DNA from 2 places in the Salipaludibacillus sp. CF4.18 genome. Region 1 is predicted to be linked to the other one. Evidence: riboswitches for the same ligand, from Rfam matches in the RefSeq annotation. Region 1 holds a riboswitch; the other holds the start of a gene.
The links. Region 1 has a riboswitch for S-adenosylmethionine ahead of ACHABW_RS14270 (homoserine dehydrogenase). Riboswitches for the same ligand answer to the same signal wherever they lie in the genome.

Region 1 (11,146 bases):
AGCGCACAAAAGGAAGAAATCCTTATGTACGCTTGATTAGGGGAGAAATTAGTTATTATTGTTGTTATTGTTATTGTTATTGTTCTGGTTATTACGAGCGTTACGGTTGTTTAGATTTTGTGCAGCGTTGTCACTTGCAAATTCTGCATTTGCATTGTCAACATTCAATTCGTTGTTATTGTTGTTGTTTGCATTGTTACGATTGTTTCGTTGAGCGTCAGCGTTGTTATTATTGTTGTTGTTGTTCGCCATCACTATCACCTCCTGCTTCGTGTAACATTATTATGTGAGACAAGCCAGTTAAAAATACCCCGAATATTAATTTAATCTTGAAAAAAGTGTTGGGTGAAAATTCAAACTACTTGTATAAGTTAAAAATAATTGGGATATCACTGGATGGGCAGAATAAAAAGAACTCCATTTAGAAACTAAATTCTTCTTGTAAATAATGTTTACAGTTTAAATCGGCCTAGAGAGTTTTTTGTTTTTTAACCTAACTAATTGGGAAAATAAACAGAAATAAGAGTTGAGGAGGAGACGTTAACATGCAAATACCCGAATCTTTAGCGCAAAAAGGAATAGACAATATTTCAGATTTTCCCGTGGAGGGATTTGTTTATGGGAGCGGACCGGAGTATCCTGCAATTATGCTTGTTGGGGAAGCACCTGGAGAAACGGAAATACATAATGGCATTCCTTTTAGCGGCCGATCTGGCAAGGAACTAATGAAATTTCTGGAAATGGTCGGACTAACAAGAGAGGATGTTTATATAACGAGTGCCGTCCGAAGTCGTCCCTATCGATGGGGAGAAAAAAAGGAAAGAGATGGTACGATTGTAAAAAGGAAATATAATCGTGCTCCCACAGCAAGGGAAATTTTAGCTCATGCACCCCTTCTCGATTATGAAATTGAAAATGTTAAGGCACCAGTAATCGTTGCATTAGGAAATATTGGTTTACGTCGATTAGTCGGACCGGGGCAGAAAATCACAGAATGTCACGGGAAATTGATTAAAGGACCTGTCTTGCGCCTTGATAAAGATAAATATAAATGGACAGAAAAACATTACATGATTTTTCCAACATTTCATCCAGCAGCGTTTTTCTACAATCGTAAAGTACTTGAACTTATCCACGCCGATTTACTCGTTTTGAAAGATTTTTTAGGTAAGGATACTGAATAATAGAAGGAGTACACTGAACTATCTCCTTAGAAAGAGTCTGCTGAAACGGATTCAAATATTGCCTCCAAAAAGAACTATTAGAGAAAATAGCCTTTCATTTTTTCTTTGTAAGTTGGTTATATTATGACTATGCCAATGGAATGGAGGGATTTAAATGGTCGGAGACGATAAAAATTATACCGATTTTTCTACAGTAGAAACAGAAAGAAATTTTCTTACTCATGAGGAATTTTCAGAAGGTCCATATGGCTCTCCCCGCAACGCAAATGAGCCCGTAGAAAACAAGAGTACTCCTTGGGAAGAGGGGCAACAATATTACAGTAACTTTGCTTACGAAAACCGTAATTTGCACCAAGGCTTACCTCGGAAAGATCCCGGAGCCCACTTAACACACGATGACAAAGATAAAGCGACCGAAGACCCGTATAAAGATGCTCCCATAAGGCCTTCTTAAGTTAGTTGGAAGATCACGGAGAACAGTTTTTATCCGAGCAGACGTAGAGATTTAAGTATTCTAAAGTACACGACAATATAGGAACCTTTCATTGAATAAGAATTCCATGTGTTTAGATAATGTTACCTTTATTCCCATTTAAATCACCTAGTATTGAAAGTGATTTCCTTTAGACTAGTCTTTTAACTAGGAAATGGGAGGGAAAAGCATGGCTAAAAAGTCAATGATCGCGAAATCGATGCGTGAACCTAAATTTAAAGTTCAGGAATACACCCGTTGCCAAAAATGTGGACGCCCTCATTCAGTACTGAGAAAGTTTAAACTCTGTCGGATTTGTTTCAGAGAACTTGCTCATCAAGGAAGAATCCCCGGAGTGAAAAAGGCAAGCTGGTAATATAAATCAAGATTTAGAATGTTAAATCTTCCTTATAAAAAGCACCTCTTTCCCCCGTGAAAATGGGAGTAAGTAAGAGGTGCTTTTCTTTGTCGACTTATCAGCAATGTTGGATAGGTTGGTGCGGGAATTAAGAGCCATGCAGTCATCTCTTATCTGCAACGTTTTGCCAATAATGTACGAGGACTTCCATTCCCTTATCAAAATGATAGAGAGGGAAACTCTCATTAGGGGAATGCAGGTTGTCTTCAGGAGTTCCGAAACCGAGTAAGATAACCGGCATTCCGAAAAGTTCATCGATGGATTCCACAACTGGGATCGATCCTCCTAGACGAACAAATACCGCCTCTTTCTCAAATGCGGACGAGTAACTTTCAGCAGCTTTCTTTAAAAGTGGATGGTTTGGATCGACTTTATATGCTTTTGCTGACAAAGCTTCTTTTTGAACCGAAACAGTGACTCCTTTTGGACAAGCGTTCAGAAGGTGATTTGTGAGCAACTCTTGAACTTCTTCTGGATCTTGTCCAGGCACCAAACGGCATGTGATTTTTGCTGTGGCAGTCGAGGGTATAATCGTTTTCGTTCCTGGACCTTGGTAGCCACTATACAGTCCATTTATCTCAAGTGTTGGACGAGCCATTGTATGTTCCTTTGCTGTAAAACCTTTTTCTGGTGTCGTTTCCGGGATTCCAAGTGATGATGGATAATCTTCTCCTGGAGCTTCGTTCATAAGTTGTCGCTCGTGGGCGGATAATTCTTCGACACCATGATAAAAACCAGGTACTGTGACGTATTCATCCTCATCCTTCAACGAGGCTAGCAAGTGACTGAGTGCCATTGCAGGGTTTTTCACGGCGCCGCCATACAATCCTGAGTGAAGATCACGATTTGGTCCTTGGACGGTAACTTCCAGACCAGTAAAACCTTTGAGCCCATAAAGTATCGTTGGTTGACCTTTTTCAACCATACCGGAATCAGATATCATCGCAAAATCAGCATCGAACATTTGTTTATTTTCTTTTAGATGCGGATAGAGATTTTCACTTCCAGTTTCTTCTTCCCCTTCTATGCAAACTTTGATATTTAGTGGAAGGCTTCCCGTTGTTTTCATGAAGGCTTCAAAAACAGCCAGTTGCATAAATACTTGCCCTTTATCGTCACTTGCCCCTCGTGCAAATATTTTCCCATCCCGAATTTCGGGTGCGAATGGCTCACTATCCCATAATTCAAGTGGATCTGCAGGTTGGACATCATAATGCCCGTAAAACAAGGCTGTTGGTGCATCTTTTACTTCCAACCACTCTGCATAAACAAGAGGATGACCGGCAGTTTCTTTTAATTCAACTTTGTTAAAGCCAATTTCAATTAAGTAATCTGCGACAAATTGTCCGGCTTTACGAACATCATCCAGATTTGTCTTGTCTGTGCTTATACTAGGAATGGCTAGAAACTCCTCGAGCCTTTTCAGGAGTCGTTCACGATTGTCTTGTAAGTAGCCTAAAACTGATTCAGTCATAAATTTACCTCCTTTTTCTTATATTGTGTCATAATTCAGAAGTGAACACTATAAATACATAAATAGGAGCATTTTAAAAATTGAGAGTAGCGAAAAGCAAGGTAACTATCATAGACTGTAGGAGGATGTAGAAACATCCTTTTCTTATAGACGTTAAAAATGTAAGATATAGATTAGAGTTTTAACGAAAATAAAGTTAATGGAGGAAATAAGATGGACGGCGATGTATTATTTGCACTTGGACTAACGCTAGTGGCCGGTCTAGCAACGGGAATTGGCAGCTTACTTGCCTTTTTTGCGAAAAGAACAAATACAAAATTTTTATCATTTACTCTCGGGTTTTCAGCAGGGGTAATGATTTATGTTTCAATGGTGGAAATCTTTTTTAAAGCGAGGGAATCGCTTGTCGGTGCGTTGGGGGAACAGCCTGGAAGTTGGGCGACCGTAGCCGGTTTTTTTGGCGGAATGATCGTCATTGCAATTATTGATCAATTAATCCCGAAGCAAGGGAATCCTCATGAAGTAAAGAAAGTGGAAGAAATGAGTACACGGACACTGCCAGCGGATAACGCGGATCTTTTAAAAATGGGGACATTTACGGCGTTAGCGATTGCCATCCATAACTTTCCTGAAGGGATAGCAACATTCACCGCTGCCTTGCAGGATCCTGGATTAGGGGTAGCAATAGCAATAGCGATTGCCATTCATAATATCCCTGAAGGTGTCGCAATTTCAGTCCCGATTTATTATGCTACCGGCGATAAGAAAAAAGCATTTAAATTGTCCTTTTTATCTGGCTTAGCTGAGCCGCTCGGAGCGATAGTAGCTTTTTTAATACTGATGCCTTTCTTGAATGATGTCCTTTTCGGTATCATTTTTGCCGGGGTTGCGGGTATCATGATTTTCATTTCACTTGATGAATTATTACCAGCTGCAAAAAAGTATGATGAAACACATCTTCCTATTTATGGACTCATGTCAGGAATGGCTGTCATGGCAATAAGCTTGTTGTTGGTGATCTAAAAGGACATAATTCTGTCAAAATTAAAATTGTTTTCAGAAAACTCATTGCGTTGATGTGCTGAAATGCGTATGATAATGAATATAGAAAAGATAATCTAACAATGGTTTGAAACATATTGAAAGGGTGGAAATAATGAGTGAGAAAAAGGATTTACGGATACGAAGTAAAGTAATAAGTGAAGGCGTGAATAGAATGCCGAACCGATCTATGCTTCGAGCAGTCGGTTTTACAGACGAAGATTTCAAAAAACCTATGATTGGCATTGCTAGTACATGGAGTGAGGTAACGCCATGTAATGTACATATTGATGAGTTGGCTCGTCATGCCAAGACAGGTGCTTCCGATGGAGGAGGCGCTCCGATGATTTTCAATACGATTACTGTTGCTGACGGAATTGCAATGGGTCATGAAGGAATGAACTATTCGCTTCCGAGTAGAGAAGTTATCGCAGATTCAATTGAGACAGTAGTTGGAGCAGAACGATTGGATGGCATCGTAGCTATCGGTGGTTGTGATAAAACAACGCCAGCCTGTGTAATGGCAATGGGAAGATTAAATCTACCGTCAGTTTATGTATATGGTGGAACTATTCAGCCAGGGAAACATAACGGAGAAGACATCGATATCGTTTCTTCTTTTGAAGCAGTCGGAAAACATCAATCAGGATTAATTGACGATGAAGAGCTTCATAAAGTGGAATGTAGTGCATGTCCAGGGGCAGGAGCCTGTGGCGGCATGTACACTGCGAACACGATGGCATCCGCAGTAGAAGCTTTAGGAATGAGTATTCCGGGATCTTCCTCTACACCTGCAATAAATGATTACAAGAAGCAAGAATGTTTACAAGCTGGAGAATTGGTCGTTCAATTACTTGAAAAAGATATCTATCCTAGAGATATCATGACAAAAGAAGCTTTTGAAAATGCTATTACCGTAGTTATGGCACTTGGTGGTTCTACAAATGCGTTATTACATTTAACTGCAATGGCTCATTCAGCGGGCGTTAAATTGGAATTGGATGATTTTGAAAGAGTCCGAAAGAATGTTCCTCACCTTGCCGACCTAAAGCCAAGTGGAAAATATGTCATGCAAGATCTTTATGAGGTTGGAGGAGTTCCAGCTGTCATGAAATTATTGCTTGAGCACGGTCTACTTCACGGTGATTGCTTAACTGTAACAGGCAAGACGATTGCAGAAAACTTAGCGGAAGCTCCTGCGCTTAAAGAAGGACAAGTTATCATCCGTCCGTTTGATAATCCTATTAAACCAGACGGTCCGCTTGTTGTATTACGTGGAAACCTTGCTCCAGAAGGGGCAGTAGCTAAAATGTCCGGTCAAAAAATTAGTCGTTTTGAAGGACCGGCGAAAGTTTATGACAGTGAAGCAGATGCTACTACTGCCATTGAAGCGAACGAAATTCAAGCTGGAGACGTTCTTGTTATTCGTAACGTAGGTCCAAAAGGCGGCCCTGGTATGCCAGAAATGCTTTCTATTACAGCGATGATCGTTGGTAGAGGTCTTAACGGTAAAGTCGCACTTATGACAGATGGTCGCTTCTCAGGTGGATCGCACGGGTTTGTTATTGGTCATATTGCTCCGGAAGCCTTTGTAGGAGGTCCAATCGGATTGCTGCAAAATGGAGATATCGTTACGATTGATAGCGAGACGCAAGAAGTAAACTTTAAAATTACGAATGAAGAACTAGGACGCAGAAAAGCGGCTTGGACACAGCCTGCTTTAAAGTATAAGCATGGTATTCTAGCCAAGTATGCAAAATTAGTTTCATCATCTGCTAAAGGTGCAGTAACTGATTTGGATCTAGATAAATTGTAAAAAAGAGGTAGAGGCTGTGAATCATCGCAGCCTCTTTTTTTGTGCGTTAAAATTGGTTTGGTAGTTGGGCAAATGATTGTGTTGGGCTTGGAAATGAATGGGTGAGGTGCTGAAATGAGTGCGTTAGGTAGTGAAATGAACAGGTAAGGTGCTAAAATGATTGCGTTGCGCGTTGCGTGGAAATGCAACCATTAAAATTGCTTTTGACAAGCATACACTAGAGTGATAAAGTATTCTTACAACTTCAAATATTCAACTTATCATGAGTGGTGGAGGGACTGGCCCTATGAAACCCAGCAACCGGTATGAAGACGCATGAATGTGTGATGTCTTTAAATACAAGGTGCTAATTCCTGCAAGGGATTCTTATTAGAATGCTTTGGGAGATGAGGAAATGTAATTGTTTTTTAAGTTACGCATCTTCCAAACTCCCTTCATTAAATTGATAGGGAGTTTTATTAATTTACGTAGAATTATTTTGATTCGAGAAATTAGCGTGTACGACATTTATTTTATTTATGTAAACAAACACTGTTTTATGAAGAAAATTATGTATTGTATCTTTCTCATTTTTAAATAGAGATGTATACAATTCAACATTGGGAGGGAATATTCACATGAGCAAAGCTGTGAAAAAACTAGCAATCATAGGGTTCGGAACTGTTGGAAGTGGGGTTTATGAAACTCTGATAGAGCAAAGAAACAAGTTGGAAAGGCTAATTGGCGGTCCTTATAGTATTCCGGTTGTTTTAGTGAAAGATGCTAGTAAGGTAAGAGAACTAGGCGATAACACAGAAGTCACAGATAATTTTCAAGCGATTATCGATCGTGAAGATTTAGATGTGGTTGTAGAAGCTTCCCCTGACGCTGAGATCGCTTATCCATATGTGAAAGCTTTATTACAGCAAGGGGTTTCCGTGATAACGGCTAATAAAGAGCTGGTGGCTAAATATGGGGAAGAATTGTTGACGCTGGCTAGAAGTAATCATTGCCGGTTATTTTTCGAGGCAGCAGTGGCAGGCGGAATCCCAATCTTAACGAGTATTCGTCATACCTTAAAATCAAATGTTTTAGAAAAAGTTGAAGGTATTCTAAACGGCACGTCAAACTTTATTCTAACTAAAATGCGTAAAGAAGGGACTTCCTTTGAGACTGCACTAGAAGAAGCGCAAGCTCATGGGTACGCGGAAGCAGTCCCTGATAAAGATGTGGACGGATGGGATGCGTATTTTAAAACACAGATTTTAAGTCATTGGATATACGGTGTCGCTCCGAATTGGCAGACTGAAAAACCAAAGGGAGTCCGAGGTGTAAACGTGAATGACTTATTAATTGCAGAAACTTTCGGTGGACGAATTAAACACGTTGCTTCATTAGAAAAAAGTAAGGACAAAGTATCGGCATGTGTAGAGCCAAGATTTGTGCTATCTGATCACGCTTTGTATGGGGTAGAGGGTGTCAACAATGGCATTCACGTTCAAGGGAACATCGTAGGTTCCTTGCTTTTTCAAGGTCCGGGAGCAGGTAAGTTTCCTACAGCAAGTGCCGTTGTCGAGGATTTGATAAATTTCTGGACAGGTACAAGTGAAGAAGAACCGGTATCCGGAATCGAATTCGAAAAAATGATTTTATCTCATTCTGAGGATGATAGTGTTGTTGAACCGCTGAAAGCATGGCTTTTAACCGGAGAAAAACTTGGACCGCAGTTAGAAAATCAGTTTACAGTGAATTATATTTCTAAAGTATCAAGAGTGGATGGGCGTGAAGGGATTGTCATAACCGGAGACAATAAAGCCATAGAAGAATTATTCACTTGCTTAAATGATACGGTAGTAGCCTATCCTCTTTCCGGAGATCATACAGAAGTCTTTCCACTTTCTATAGCTCAAACAAAAGTGTCCTAAATACTGGAAGTAAAAGTTTTTTATGTGAAGGGTCCAAGAAAGTCTCTTTCGACTAATTGGGCCCTTAAAAGCTTCCTTTATATTAAAGGTACGGTATAAAAATAATATAAAAGTAAGGGCTTTCAAAAAAATGCTCTATTTTTCTGATTATTGTGGTATTCTTTAATAGGAAGTTATACATAATTTATAGGGTTGAGGTGTATATTTATGTTTAGAGTAATTAAGAACATGATGAGTATTAGTGATTTGCGTAACAAAATCTTTTTTACACTATCGATTCTTCTTTTTTTTAGAATTGGCGCTCACATACCAGCACCAGGTGTAAATGCCGACGTTCTTAATTTTGAAGGCCTTGCTGCATTGGGATTCTTAAACCAATTTGGCGGAGGCGCCTTAGAGAATTTTTCTATTTTTGCCACAGGAATCATGCCTTATATCACGGCATCGATTATCGTGCAGCTACTTAGAATGGATGTTGTACCGCTTTTCGCAGAGTGGGCAAAAGAAGGTGAATCCGGTCGAAAGAAGCTGGCCCAGGTTACTCGATACGGAACGATAGGAATTGCTTTTATTCAAGCTTTAGGGATGTCCATTGGCTTTAATAATATTATGCCAGGATTGGTACCGGATCCAACGATTTCAACGTATTTACTCATAGCAGTCATATTAACTGCTGGAACGGCATTTCTTCTTTGGTTAGGGGAGCAGATTACCGCTAATGGTGTTGGAAATGGTATTTCCATCATGATTTTTGCTGGTATTGCTTCAGGTATACCTGGAGGAGTTAATCAATTGTACAGCATGTATTTTACGGATGTTGGCGATCAATTGTTTCTGAATATTATTACAGTAGTACTTATTCTACTAGCTATTTTGGCGATTATTGTTGGTATTATTTTCGTTCAGCAAGCAGAACGAAAGGTTCCTATTCAATATGCGAAAAAAATAACGCCTGGAGGTAAACCATCAGGTGGCCAGTCCTCTCATCTTCCTTTAAAAGTAAATACGGCTGGAGTCATTCCTGTTATTTTTGCAATGTCTTTATTCATTTTCCCGCCGACAGTAGCGAACTTTTTTGGTGAGGGAAGTGCAACTGCCAGATGGATAGTTGAGACATTTGATTATACAAATGCAATCGGAATGATTGTCTATGCCGCGCTTATCATTGCATTTGCTTATTTTTATACGTTTGTTCAAATGAATCCTGAACAAATGGCAGCAAATTTACAAAAACAAAATGGCTTTATCCCAGGTATTAGACCCGGAAAAACTACGGAGAAATTCATTATCCGGATTCTTTACCGTTTAACATTTGTAGGGTCATTATTTTTAGCGGCGGTTGCTGTGTTGCCTCTCCTGTTTGGTAATTTCGCAGGACTTCCACCATCTGTTCAAGTTGGTGGGACAGGCCTTCTCATCGTTGTTGGGGTTGCTTTAGACACAATGAAACGCATCGAAAGTCAATTAATCGAACGACGTTATACAGGTTTCATGAAGAGAAGTTCATAATAAAATAAAAAAACTGAGTCGGGCAATATACCGGCTCAGTTTTTTTATAGGATTCATGTTTTTTTAGAGATTGTTGTATCTTTTTAACAGAGGACTCGAATCCTCTCTAGGCGGACGCTTTCCACGGGCAATGCTTCAGCCTCCTCGGACAAAAACCGTCGTCCTCCGGGGTCTTCAGCTATTGCTTTTCCCGTAGGAGTCGCCGCCTTCGCTCTTTCGAGTTATTTTTTAAATAATGAAAGTCTACAAAGACAGCCCTTCAACAAGGTTGTATTTATTCTTTTCATAGTTCAGAAACAATAACGTTTCGAAACTGCCTTTATAAAAAATTGTTGTTTGGAAGAATCCGCGAGACTCCTGTGGAAGAATGATCCAAGCGAGACCCCGCAGATCGTTTTTTTGATCGAGGAGGCTCGCGGATCATCCACGGAAAGGGAGCGGTAATTCTTTCAAACAACCTTCGATGATATAAAGCAATTTTTTATTGTTGGTAGGGGAATTGACTGCTATAGCCTGAGAATTGTTGAAAAGCTTGATCTATTTTTTGGGTATCTGCTTTTTCAAAGCTATACCAGCCTTTCTCAAACATCAAGTTAAATAATTCCCTCTGACATCGCTGTGAATCTAGAAAGGCTTTTTCAATGTCTAAGTATAACGCTTCGTGACTTGCTTCGTTAAGTGCTGTCGCATACGCGTCTGTCATATATTTTTCGGTAGACAGCATGTCGTTAGCATAGTCGCGAGCATTCATTTGAGGTGTTTTTGGTACTTGTGTAGGCGGGTTTGAAATTTTATTTGTTTGCTGATCCATATAAACACTCCTTTCTAATAATTATTGTAGAGTTGATGTTCCTTGTGGATTAGAATTATTCTGTAAATGAGAAAGTAATGTCTGATAATGTTGCTGATGCATTCTTCCAGCAGTATCCAACGATTGAGAAACTTGTTGATCAGAACAATTTTGTGACATATCATTAGCCTTTTTCATAGCCATAAGGTTCCACGACAGCATGTCACTAATGTAGAGAAGATCTTTATCCGTAAGTACTTGTGGTGGCTGCGACATGGATTGCCCCTGTTGGTTCATTGGTTGTTGTTGCATCTAACATTCCTCCTTATCTGCTAATATTCGTTGACGTTGTTACCTAAGTTAGTTTTCACAATAGATGAGGAGATATTCCTAATATCAACAAATGAAAAAAATTAGTTGAATACGAAATTAAAATTTTTTGTTAATTCTATTGCGTATCAGGTGAAAATTATATATAGTTATAGGTGTAGATAGTTGAGAATAAAAAAAGCGCAATTATAGGCGCCATATTTTTTGC
Region 2 (11,146 bases), on a different contig from region 1:
GCTCTTTCGAGTTTTTCAGTTTAGTTGTCATCTTCAATTAATTGAGGATTTTCTTCAAAAATTTTGCCGAGGATTTGCTCCTCAATGTCATTAAAATATTTATTATTGTTGTCTTCGGTATTGCCTTCAGGAGCTATTTCTGATTCAATTGAATCCCAAATAAAAGGTTTCAGGTATTGTAATTCCAATTGTCGATGGTAAAGATCTTCATCGGTTTTTTTTAATTCTTCTAAAAGGATATCATTAGGTTCATTGCTGTCTTCTTCAAGATATTCTTCTTGATTTAAAAACTCTATAAAGTCATCAAAAGAATATGTAAAAGAATAATTTTCTTCCGCATGTTCTTTCCAACCTATCAATTCGAGGGATATCAATTTTGCTTCTGTTTCGATATTCTCAGATCCAATAGTACTTTCCTCCTGTTTCAAGTAATAGGTTTGGGCGAGTTTCGATTGATTTAGCAGGGATTCTTGCGTAAGGTTGCTTGACTCTGAAGTGAAATTAGATTCACTTATTGACTCTTTAGCATACCTTCGTAATGTGTCTTGTCCTTCTCCTTCAATCGTATTATCAGTTACCTGTCCTGTATCATCCCCCTGATTAATGTTCCCCTCCGGAGTTGAGGAAGTGCTTTCTTGTTCAGATGTTTCTTGGTTCTCCTCATTTCCTGATTGAGACACTTCTGGTCCTGTGTCTGAAATACTGTTTGGACCCTGTCCTTCCAGATAAAACATGGCAATGGAAAGAGCAATCAGGATCACCGTTCCAATTGCTAAAATAATAACCTTATTCTTGTGCATATATTCACCTCATAATTTCTGTTAATCATCTCTATTATAAAATAAGCTTCATAAGAAGTGATGGCGATAAGTTTGAATAATTGCCTGTTAACAATCAACCCTTCTTAAAAGAAAAAATAAAGTGATTTCATTATACCATGATGATTATATGTATACCTCAACTATAGAAGAAAATACATACTTACAGGCATAAAGGCTTATGTAGTTATCATTAGAAACTACTTTTATGACCATGATTCAGAGTTATTTCTCATGTGAATATATTTTGAACTACCTTTCATCCAACTATAGTATTTTTTTAGTTAATTAATTAAAAATACAAGGAGACCCTTTAATTTGTACTAGTAGTAAAATCAAAAATACTTTTGTATATAAACAGTTGATTATATAAAGGATTGCTAATATAATGAACAGGGATAAACTTAATAAAGGGAGACGTGGACATTATGACAGCTATTATTCTTGCTTCTGCAATATTTATATTCACCCTCGTGCTGGTTATATGGCAGCCTAAAGGGCTTTCCATAGGGTGGTCAGCGTCAATAGGCGCGATTCTTGCCCTCTTAGCAGGGGTTGTTTCTTTTCAGGATGTCGGGGAAGTGACGGGGATTGTATGGAACGCTACGCTTACATTTATCGCCATTATTATTATTTCCCTTATTCTCGATGAAATCGGATTTTTTGAATGGGCCGCCTTGCACATGGCACGAGTTGCGAAAGGTAACGGCATAAAGATGTTCATACTCGTTTCGCTTCTTGGAGCAGTGGTTGCTGCTTTTTTTGCAAACGATGGAGCAGCTTTAATATTAACACCGATCGTTTTAGCAATGGTAAGAGCATTGAAATTCAAAGATGCGATGATATTACCGTTTATCATGGCAAGTGGTTTTATTGCAGATACTACCTCACTTCCGTTAATAGTAAGTAATCTAGTGAATATCGTTTCTGCTGATTTTTTTGAAATTGGATTTGTGGAATACGCGTCCTACATGATTGTACCGAACTTTTTTGCATTAGGAGCAAGTATTCTTGTACTTTATCTTTATTTTCGTAAGAGCATTCCAAAGAACTATGACATGACAATGCTAAGAGAACCTAAAGAGGCTATTAAAGATCCTAAAATGTTCAAGTTATCATGGTACGTATTAGGTTTATTGCTAACTGGATATTTTATTAGTGAGTTTATCACTATAACAGGTCCGATCTCTGGAGAGCCAACGACTTTTCCAGTATCGTTAGTTGCCGGTACGATAGCCATATTCTTTTTACTTATGGCGAGAAAAAGCCCCGCTGTAAATACTAAAGTCGTTATGAAAGGTGCACCATGGGCGATTGTTGTCTTTTCGATTGGCATGTATGTCGTTGTTTATGGACTTAGAAACGTCGGGTTAACAGATGTATTAGCAGTTGTATTAGAAGGAGCGGCAGATCAAGGAATGTTCATCGGAACCATTTCGATGGGATTCATTGCGGCCATTCTTTCTTCAATCATGAATAACATGCCTACAGTGATGATTAACGCTCTAGCGATACAAGACGCCACCATTACGGGTTCCATGAAAGATGCCTTTATTTATGCAAATATCATAGGATCAGACCTAGGTCCAAAAATTACCCCAATTGGCTCGTTAGCTACATTGCTATGGCTTCATGTTTTGGCTTTAAAAGGAGTAAAGATTTCTTGGGGATACTATTTTAAAGTCGGAATTATCCTGACTATCCCTACACTGTTTATTACGCTAACCGGATTGTATTTGTGGATGATTGTGATAATGTAAAAAGAAAGGCTCTGATAAAGTAAAATTTACTTTTTTCAGGGCCTTTAGATATTATAATAAGAAGAGAGAGAAGATTTTAATATTTCCAGATTTTGCGTAATAGTGCTTCTCTTATAGGAGGTGTTTGATGAATCCGAATGTTGTATCTGAAGAATACATGGAATTACAAAAACAGTTATCCGTTCATCAGAAACAACTTTGCAATTCGATAGTTTTGAGCATGGACTTCACTATTAGACGAGAAGATTTAAATGCAGGACTGCCGGTACTATCACAACTTAAATATACGCCAGTTCCAGCTGGTCTGTATTTGATGGCAGTAAAAAAAGTCGAAACTATTTTAATTTCTCATCAAAATGAGTTGAAAGAGGAATTAAACCGCTTAACAACGAATCTAACAGAGGAAGATGTTTACTCGTGGATTAAACATGCAATCACCTTTAACACGGAATATTTCCAAGGATTAGCTGAAAAAAAACAACTGTCTCCATGGCTTCCTCAATTTTTAGCTGAACATGCGCTACGGCCATTTATGCAAGGGGTTGCTGTATTGTCTCAGTCCTTCATCAATGAATTTGACGTGATGGGCACATGCCCTTGTTGTGGGGAACCACATCGTTTAGCGAAGCTGGCTAGCAATGAACAGAAGTATTTATGTTGCTCACGTTGTGAAACGCAATGGAAGCAACATAAGGTATCTTGTGTTCACTGTGGCGATGACAGAAAAGGAAACCTTTTTTATATAAGTATTTTAGAAGATAACCGAGCAAAAATCGAAGTATGCCGTACTTGCAATAATTACTTGAAACTTATTACAATGATAGATCAAACAGAAGTAAAATCTGCTGCCCTTCTCGATCTTGAAACGCTACATTTAGATTTTGTCGCTCAAGAAGAAGGTTTTGGCAAAGACATATAATGGTTATGGCAAGGTGGTATGTTTATGGAAATTGCGGGAATAATTTTGGCTGGTGGAAAGTCAAGCAGAATGGGAACGAATAAAGCTTTGCTGACAGTTAATGGTGAACAGACGATAGTGAGACTATTGGAGCGACTATTAAACATCGTTGATGAAGTCATTCTTGTGACAAATGACAAGGAAACATATGAATTTCCGGATGTTCAGATAGTAACAGACAATGAAAAGGACAGGGGACCACTTGCGGGACTTGAGGCTGGATTAGCAGCCTCAAGGCACTCCTGGAATTTAATTGTCGCTTGCGATCTTCCTTTTTTTGAGGAGAAGATTGTTGAGGTACTGCTTCATAGCTTGAAACAAACTGCGTGTGATGCTGTCATTCCTTTAATTAATGGGAGAGCACAACCGTTAATGGCTTTGTATCATCGACGTGTCTTACCGACTATTGAACAAAGCTTGAAAGAGAATAAATTGCGTTTACGAGACGTGTTTAATCAGATAAATTCAAGGTTTGTCACTGAAGAAGAATTTCTTAAAGCTGGTTATTCCGAAAAAGAAATTGAAAAGTTGTTTTTTAATATGAATAATCCTGAAGATTATTCCTGGGTTAAAAGCCAAAAGAGTAAGCCTTGAGGAACTAGAAATAAAAAATTATGAGATTCAGTTTAGATAGAGCGGGATAAATAAATGGATATTTTCTATATGAGGATGTTCAAAAAGAAGGTTTTTTTGCCTTTTTAAAAATCCTCTAAGCAACGCGGCGTGTGTAGCCATTGCACAAACCTTTTTGAACAAACTCTGTATGGAAATTTAGCACTGAAGAATGTATAATGAAAAATAAGAGGTGAAGTTATATGGCAAACATAGGCATGCCGGGTTTAATACTTATTTTGGTTGTCGCTCTCGTTATTTTTGGTCCAAGCAAGCTTCCTGAGATTGGAAGAGCTGCAGGAGAAACACTAAGAGAATTCAAGAAATCTACAAGGGAACTAACAAAAGACGTTACAGATCCTATTGATGATATGAAGAAGGAAGCTCGAAAAGTAACTAATGATGAAAAATAAGTATAAAATTCTAAAAGAGGCCAGGAATGGTCTCTTTTGTTTTTGCCTCTTAGAGGAGTAGATACTAGTAAGAAATAGAGTGAAGTCTTATTAAATCAATTTCGAATGGCGTGTTTTAATGGGTGTGAAGAGGGGAAAGATATAATAGGACAAGTTGGACAGGATCTTATTTACTTAAGGTTGTTTTCTTATACATTGTTGCCTCAGTTCGAACGGAAAGAGCTCGAATATGCTGTACTGGTGGACGCATTCCACAGGCACGTTTCAGCTTCCACAGACCAAAAACTTTCTGCGTGGTTCTTCAACTGGTACATAAAATTACAAAGCGGTCTATTAGACAAAATTCGATATGTTGACTAAACTTAACATAAGAATAAGTAAGGTTTTGTTGGAGGGGAAAGATGTTGACCAATCACATATCATTTCAAGATTATTATAACAATACAGTAAACTTTTCCACTGCCAATCATCCTTTTTCCGGAGACCCAAAGCATGTTTGGGTTGTTGCCAGATATAAAGGCAGCTGGCTTCTCACGATTCATCCTTCTCGGGGACTTGAATTCCCAGGTGGAAAAGTAGAACCGGGAGAGGATGCCGAGACTGCAGCTAAGCGTGAGGTATTTGAAGAGACTGGTGGAGTAGTGGAAGATTTGTATTATATTGGACAGTACAAAGTGCTTGGGAAAAGTGAAACTGTCATTAAAAATGTTTATTTTGCGAGTGTTAGCGAACTTATTTCCAAAAAAAATTATTTCGAGACGAAGGGCCCTAAACTACTTAAGCAAATTCCAGGTAATGTCCGTCATAATCATCAGTATAGTTTTATTATGAAGGATGATGTTCTTGAGCTAAGTCTTGATGAAGTAAATAAACGCTTTTTGCATGAAAATCATACGTTAGAACAGTAAAACTCATCGTCACTTAGCTTTTAATGGTGACGGATGAGTTTTTTTTCTATGAGTTCAACCCCTTGATACATACACGTAGCAAGTATAGCAATAATGACGAGTGATAACATTACCAATGTGAAATTGAAAACCTGGAAGCCATAAATGATCATGTAGCCTAATCCTTGCTGCGAAACTAGAAATTCACCTACTATTACGCCAACCCAGGAAAGGCCAACATTTACTTTCAAGGTAGAAATCATCGTTGGATAACAGGCAGGGAAAATTACTGTCGAAAAGGATTGAAATTTTGTTGCCCCAAAGCTTTGAATGACTTTTAAGTAGTTATCATCTACTCCTTTAAAAGCACTATAGATAACCATCGTGGTAATAATGACTGAGATTAAAGCCCCCATGAAAATAATCGACGTAAATCCAGGTCCCAGTCCTACGATTAAGATAGGTCCCAGTGCTACCTTAGGCATGGAATTCAAGATCACTAAATAGGGATCTAACACCCTCGAAAGAAACGGTGACCACCAAAGAAGAGCAGCGATAATGATACCGACACCTGTGCCTAAAATGAACCCTAACACGGTTTCAAACAGGGTGACAGATGTATGGAGAAATAAGCTGCCATCTTGTATCCGATCCAAAAACAAGGCCCAGACACGGGACGGCGAACTGAAAAGAAGAGGATCCAGCCAGCGTAAAGCAGTTGTCACTTCCCAGGCAAGGAAAAATGAAACTAGAATAGTTAGTTGCGATAGTTTTATCCATCCTCTTTTCTTTTTTTCTTTCTTTTTATATTCTTGGAGCATTTCTTTACGATGATTCTTCACTGGATTCCATCTCCTTCCAGATTTTTTGGAATAAGGAGTTAAACGTGTCACTTGTTCGTACTTTAAAGGGGAGTTCCTGCGAAAGCTGTTTTGGAATAATAAATTCATTTTGAATTCTTCCTGGTCTACCAGCTAATAAAATAATTCGATCACTCATCGCAATCGCCTCTCCAATATCATGTGTAACAAGAATAGCTGTTTTTTTATGGGCACGAATGGTCGAAAAAACAAGATCCTCTAATTTTAGTTTTGATTGATAGTCTAAAGCGGAGAAAGGTTCATCTAATAGAAGAAGCTCCGGGTCAGTAGACAACATGCGGACTAATGCCACACGTTGTCTCATGCCCCCGGAGAGCTCATAAGGATAGTTTTTTAGTTTATCTAATAAACCGAGCTGTTCCAGCAATTTGATGGGGCGTTCTTTTTCTTCTTTAGATGTTTTATCTAATATTTTTAGTCCAAGTAATATATTTTCTTCAATGGATAACCAGGGAAACAGATAGTCTTGCTGAAGCATATACCCCGTTTCAGGAGTAGGTTTTTCTATTGGGACTCCATCCAAGATGATTTGACCTTTCGTTGGAAGGATTAATCCGGAAACAAGAGAGAGGAGAGTTGTTTTACCACAGCCACTAGGACCAATAAAAGAAATAAACTCTCCTTTTTCAATCGTTAAATTAATATTTTCAATGGCAGTTGTCATTGTTTCCAAGGAAAAGAATGTTTTTTCTACATCCTGCAATTCTAATATAGCCATGATATTCTCCTCTCTTAACTTCCATTATTCTGACATGATCTGGTCAGCGAATTCTCGATTCACCAATTCATCATAAGGTACTTCTTCCGGTAATTCGCCAGCTTCATCCATAATTGACTGAAGGTTATTCCATCCTTCTTCGTTCACTAATGGAGAAGGTGCATAGGATCCTTGTTCGTTGTAATTGATGAACACTTGTTCAATGATTTCTAAAGAAGTATCTTCAAAAAATGGTTCGATGGATTCGGCAACAGTAGAAGGATCTTCCTCATTGATCCATTGTTGAGCTTTGTAAATAGCTCGAGTAAATTTCTCCATAGTTTCCGGGTCTTTATTGATAAAACTTTGCTTTGCCATATAAACAGTATATGGAACCTCACCAGATTCGGTACCAAACGATTCAATAATATGGCCAACTCCTTCTTCTTGAAGAAGTGTCGCTTGAGGCTCAAATAGTTGCACATAATCACCTGTTCCGGAAGCGAAGGCGGAGGTGATGTTCGCGAAGTCGATGTTTTGAATGAGTTCAAGATCGTTATGCGGATCGATATCATGCTGTTTCAGCACGTATTCTCCAACCATTTGCGGCATGCCGCCTTTTCTTTGACCTAGGAATGTACTTCCTTTTAAATCTTCCCATTCAAAGTCTTCAACAGGTTCACGAGAGACAAGAAACGTACCGTCTGTTCGTGTCAGTTGAGCAAAGTTAATCGGTGGGTCATTTGCTTCTTGGGCATAGACGTAGATGGATGTTTCCGCTCCTACTAGTGCGACATCGGCACCATCAGACAGCAATGTTGTCATCGTTGTATCTCCACCCCATGTGGTTGTTAGTTCAACATCTAATCCTTCCTCTTCGAAAAACCCTTCAGAAATTGCTACGTATTGAGGTGCATAGAAAATGGACCGTGTAACCTCTGCCAATTTTACTTCCTTTAACTCTTCTTCCTGACCACAAGCTGTAAGTATAGCTACCGGTAAACACAATAGTAACAATAATTTTTTAAAACGAGACATGATGCTCCTCCTTCATAAATCTATAGTTATTTGATTAGATAACGTATGTGTGAATGGGCGGATGTGTGCGAAGGAATGAGAAAAAGATCAGACTTGGGTAGGAGACAGAAACAGACTAGAGATCGTTTAGAGAAAGCGGCATTTTCGATAAACTTAAATCAGACAGAAAGAGATGAGTTTAAACGAGGAGACAAGAAAATGACTATTCACATTTTTTTTATTACCATTATTATTTCAAGGCGCAGACGAAATGATCACACGGAATCGCAAGTTGATATGAACAGTGGGGAGGAAAGATTAAGAGAGGAAAAAACAAAACATGGTAAGTTTTTCTTATAATTGTAAATGAACGGGTGGGGGGATCAAATGATTTTGTTTCCCTCTGAAATAATCGTATCTAGGGTTGAATGGAGGTCAGGATAGAGGGCATTGTTACTTAAATATGTACGGAAATGGATTATTTACCCAACCGGTTCATTATCTCGTATAAACTAGCAATAACACCATTTCTATTTGCTATAGACTTGTGCGGCACTACCTAATTTACGTGATAAATCGACATTTGCAGTTGACAGACGATTAAATTTACGGTATTATTTTTGCGAACGGATACTCTTATCCTGAGTAGGCGGAGGGACAGGCCCGACGAAGCCCAGCAACCATCACCACTGTAAAAAGGTGAACGGTGCTAACCTGCAAGACATATCTAACCGTATGTCTTGGTCGATAAGAGGTTAAAGGCGGATGGAACGTAACCTTTTCCTCTATTGGAAAGGGTTTTTTTATATTTTTTTGAGATCATTGGATTGGACCATTCTGCTGGGAGAACGAGTACCGTAGATGATGAAGCACATCCTAAAAATAGGATGGATGATACCAAGGAGGTACGTATTGTGGTAGGGAAAACGCGTTTATTTACATCAGAATCAGTAACAGAAGGGCATCCGGATAAGATTTGTGATCAAATTTCGGATTCTATTTTAGATGAAATTATGAAGAAGGATCCAAATGCTCGAGTAGCTTGTGAGACTTCTGTGAACACTGGATTAGTGTTAGTAGCAGGAGAAATTTCTACATCTACGTATGTGGATATACCAAAAGTAGTCCGAGAAACGATTAAAGGAATTGGTTATACAAAAGCCAAATATGGTTTTGATTTTGAAACGTGTGCTGTATTGACGTCGATTGATGAACAATCAGCTGATATCGCTTTAGGTGTGGATAAATCATACGAAGCTCGAGAAGGGCAAATGTCCGACGAAGAAATTGAAGAAATAGGAGCTGGAGACCAAGGATTAATGTTTGGTTATGCAGATAATCAAACGCCTGAGTTAATGCCATTGCCAATTTCTTTATCACATAAGCTTGCGCGTCGTTTAGCGGAAGTACGTAAGGAAAAAATCATTGATTACTTGCGTCCTGACGGTAAAGTTCAAGTAACGGTGGAATACGGTGAGGATCAAAATCCAATTCGGGTTGATACGATTGTCATTTCTACTCAACATCATCCTGAAATTGAGTTAGCTCAAATCAAAAAAGATTTGAAGAAGGAAGTTATCGATTTTATTGTCCCTGAGGAATTATTAGATGAAAATACAAAATACTTTATTAACCCAACTGGTCGATTTGTCATTGGTGGGCCTCAAGGTGATGCAGGACTTACAGGACGTAAAATCATTGTAGATACTTATGGAGGATATGCTCGTCACGGTGGAGGAGCATTCTCTGGAAAAGACGCTACGAAAGTAGATCGATCCGGTGCTTATGCGGCTAGATATGTAGCGAAAAACATCGTTGCCTCTGGTTTAGCGGATCGTTGTGAAGTCCAAGTAGCTTATGCAATCGGAGTTGCACAGCCAGTTTCCATTGCTATTGAAACATTTGATACTGGAAAAGTAAGCGAAGATGTTTTAGTGGAAGTCGTAAGGAAGAATTTTGACCTGCGCCCCGCTGGAATTATAAAAATGTTGGACTTACGTCGCCCGATTTACAAGCAAACGGCAGCATACGGTCATTTCGGTAGAACCGATATTGAGTTACCGTGGGAACAAACAGATAAAGCCAACTTGCTAAGTGAACAAGCTTTAGAGTTAGCTAGTCAATAAAATAGGATAAAGGGTGACTCCATAGGTAATAAAGACCTATGGAGTCACCCTTTTTTGCGAGATAATTTATAACGTTGACAGCTATCTTTAAGCCACGCTTGTCAAGGGAAAACCACCCCCGAGTAGCACTACACACACTTCGTAGGTGCTACTCGGGGGTGGCTAAAAGATCACGCTGTATTTATTAAAAGACGTTACGCGTTTTTCTTAACTGCTTATATTCACTATACATTCTTCTGGAGTGATTTGTAATATTGGCCTTTTTCTACATAACCTTCGCGAATTCGCTTCATCTCAGCGATATCCTCGCTTGTTAAATCTCGGACAACTTTCGCTGGACGTCCAAGTGCTAATGTTCTTGGCGGAATTTTTTTACCCGGTGGCACAAGGCTGCCGGCGCCGATAAAAGCATCCTCCCCAATTTCCGCATTATCTAAAATAATCGAGCCCATGCCAATTAAGGCATTCTTTTCAATCACGCAGCTATGCAATACGCACTGGTGGCCAATCGTTACGCCTTCTTTTAATATTAATGGGTTGTTAGGGCTTTGGTGAAGTGTACTATTATCTTGAACATTTACTCCCTTTTCTATAATTGTTGGAGCAACATCACCACGAATGACAGTGTTAAACCAAATGCTTGCCTTCTCATGGATTGTTACGTCCCCGGTAATCACAACATTGTCAGCTATGTAGGCACTCTCATTAATGACAGGCCACTGTTCTTTATACGGATATATAGCCAATATAGGTCACTCTCCTTATTTGAAGTTTATACTGCTAGTGTATCAAACGTAGGCTCATGAAAGGAATAATTCTGACATTTTCACTGGACTACTGATACCCTATTACTTGACTATCAAACAGATCAGAGGGGAAAATACAGGGAAGTAAATTTTATGGAGGGATCGAGATGTGGAAATGGGAGTTCCAAGGTGATCTAGTGAAAGGTGTGTTTGTTATTGTTCATGGTGCAG

Region 2: linked by a shared signal. The riboswitch ahead of metK (methionine adenosyltransferase) and the one ahead of ACHABW_RS14270 (homoserine dehydrogenase) in region 1 are both predicted to bind S-adenosylmethionine.

What each region holds. Positions count from the first base shown of each region.
Region 1 is NZ_JBIMEV010000023.1:1,386-12,531, forward strand. Features, by position in the region: gene ACHABW_RS14235 (hypothetical protein) at 49-252, opposite strand; gene ACHABW_RS14240 (uracil-DNA glycosylase) at 546-1,184, shown strand; gene ACHABW_RS14245 (hypothetical protein) at 1,339-1,638, shown strand; gene ACHABW_RS14250 (type Z 30S ribosomal protein S14) at 1,847-2,032, shown strand; gene ACHABW_RS14255 (dipeptidase) at 2,178-3,548, opposite strand; gene zupT (zinc transporter ZupT) at 3,762-4,571, shown strand; gene ilvD (dihydroxy-acid dehydratase) at 4,705-6,405, shown strand; SAM riboswitch class I at 6,660-6,798, shown strand; gene ACHABW_RS14270 (homoserine dehydrogenase) at 7,023-8,309, shown strand; gene secY (preprotein translocase subunit SecY) at 8,517-9,818, shown strand; gene ACHABW_RS14280 (spore coat protein) at 10,300-10,629, opposite strand; gene ACHABW_RS14285 (hypothetical protein) at 10,651-10,920, opposite strand.
Region 2 is NZ_JBIMEV010000005.1:52,028-63,173, forward strand. Features, by position in the region: gene ACHABW_RS05180 (hypothetical protein) at 21-800, opposite strand; gene ACHABW_RS05185 (arsenic transporter) at 1,247-2,578, shown strand; gene ACHABW_RS05190 (formate dehydrogenase accessory protein FdhE) at 2,706-3,497, shown strand; gene mobA (molybdenum cofactor guanylyltransferase) at 3,522-4,130, shown strand; gene ACHABW_RS05200 (twin-arginine translocase TatA/TatE family subunit) at 4,352-4,561, shown strand; gene ytkD (RNA deprotection pyrophosphohydrolase) at 4,963-5,469, shown strand; gene ACHABW_RS05210 (ABC transporter permease) at 5,490-6,269, opposite strand; gene ACHABW_RS05215 (ABC transporter ATP-binding protein) at 6,274-7,047, opposite strand; gene ACHABW_RS05220 (ABC transporter substrate-binding protein) at 7,072-8,064, opposite strand; gene ACHABW_RS05225 (YrzI family small protein) at 8,140-8,403, shown strand; SAM riboswitch class I at 8,677-8,797, shown strand; gene metK (methionine adenosyltransferase) at 8,958-10,169, shown strand; gene ACHABW_RS05235 (gamma carbonic anhydrase) at 10,394-10,915, opposite strand; gene ACHABW_RS05240 (alpha/beta fold hydrolase) at 11,083-11,146, shown strand, end outside.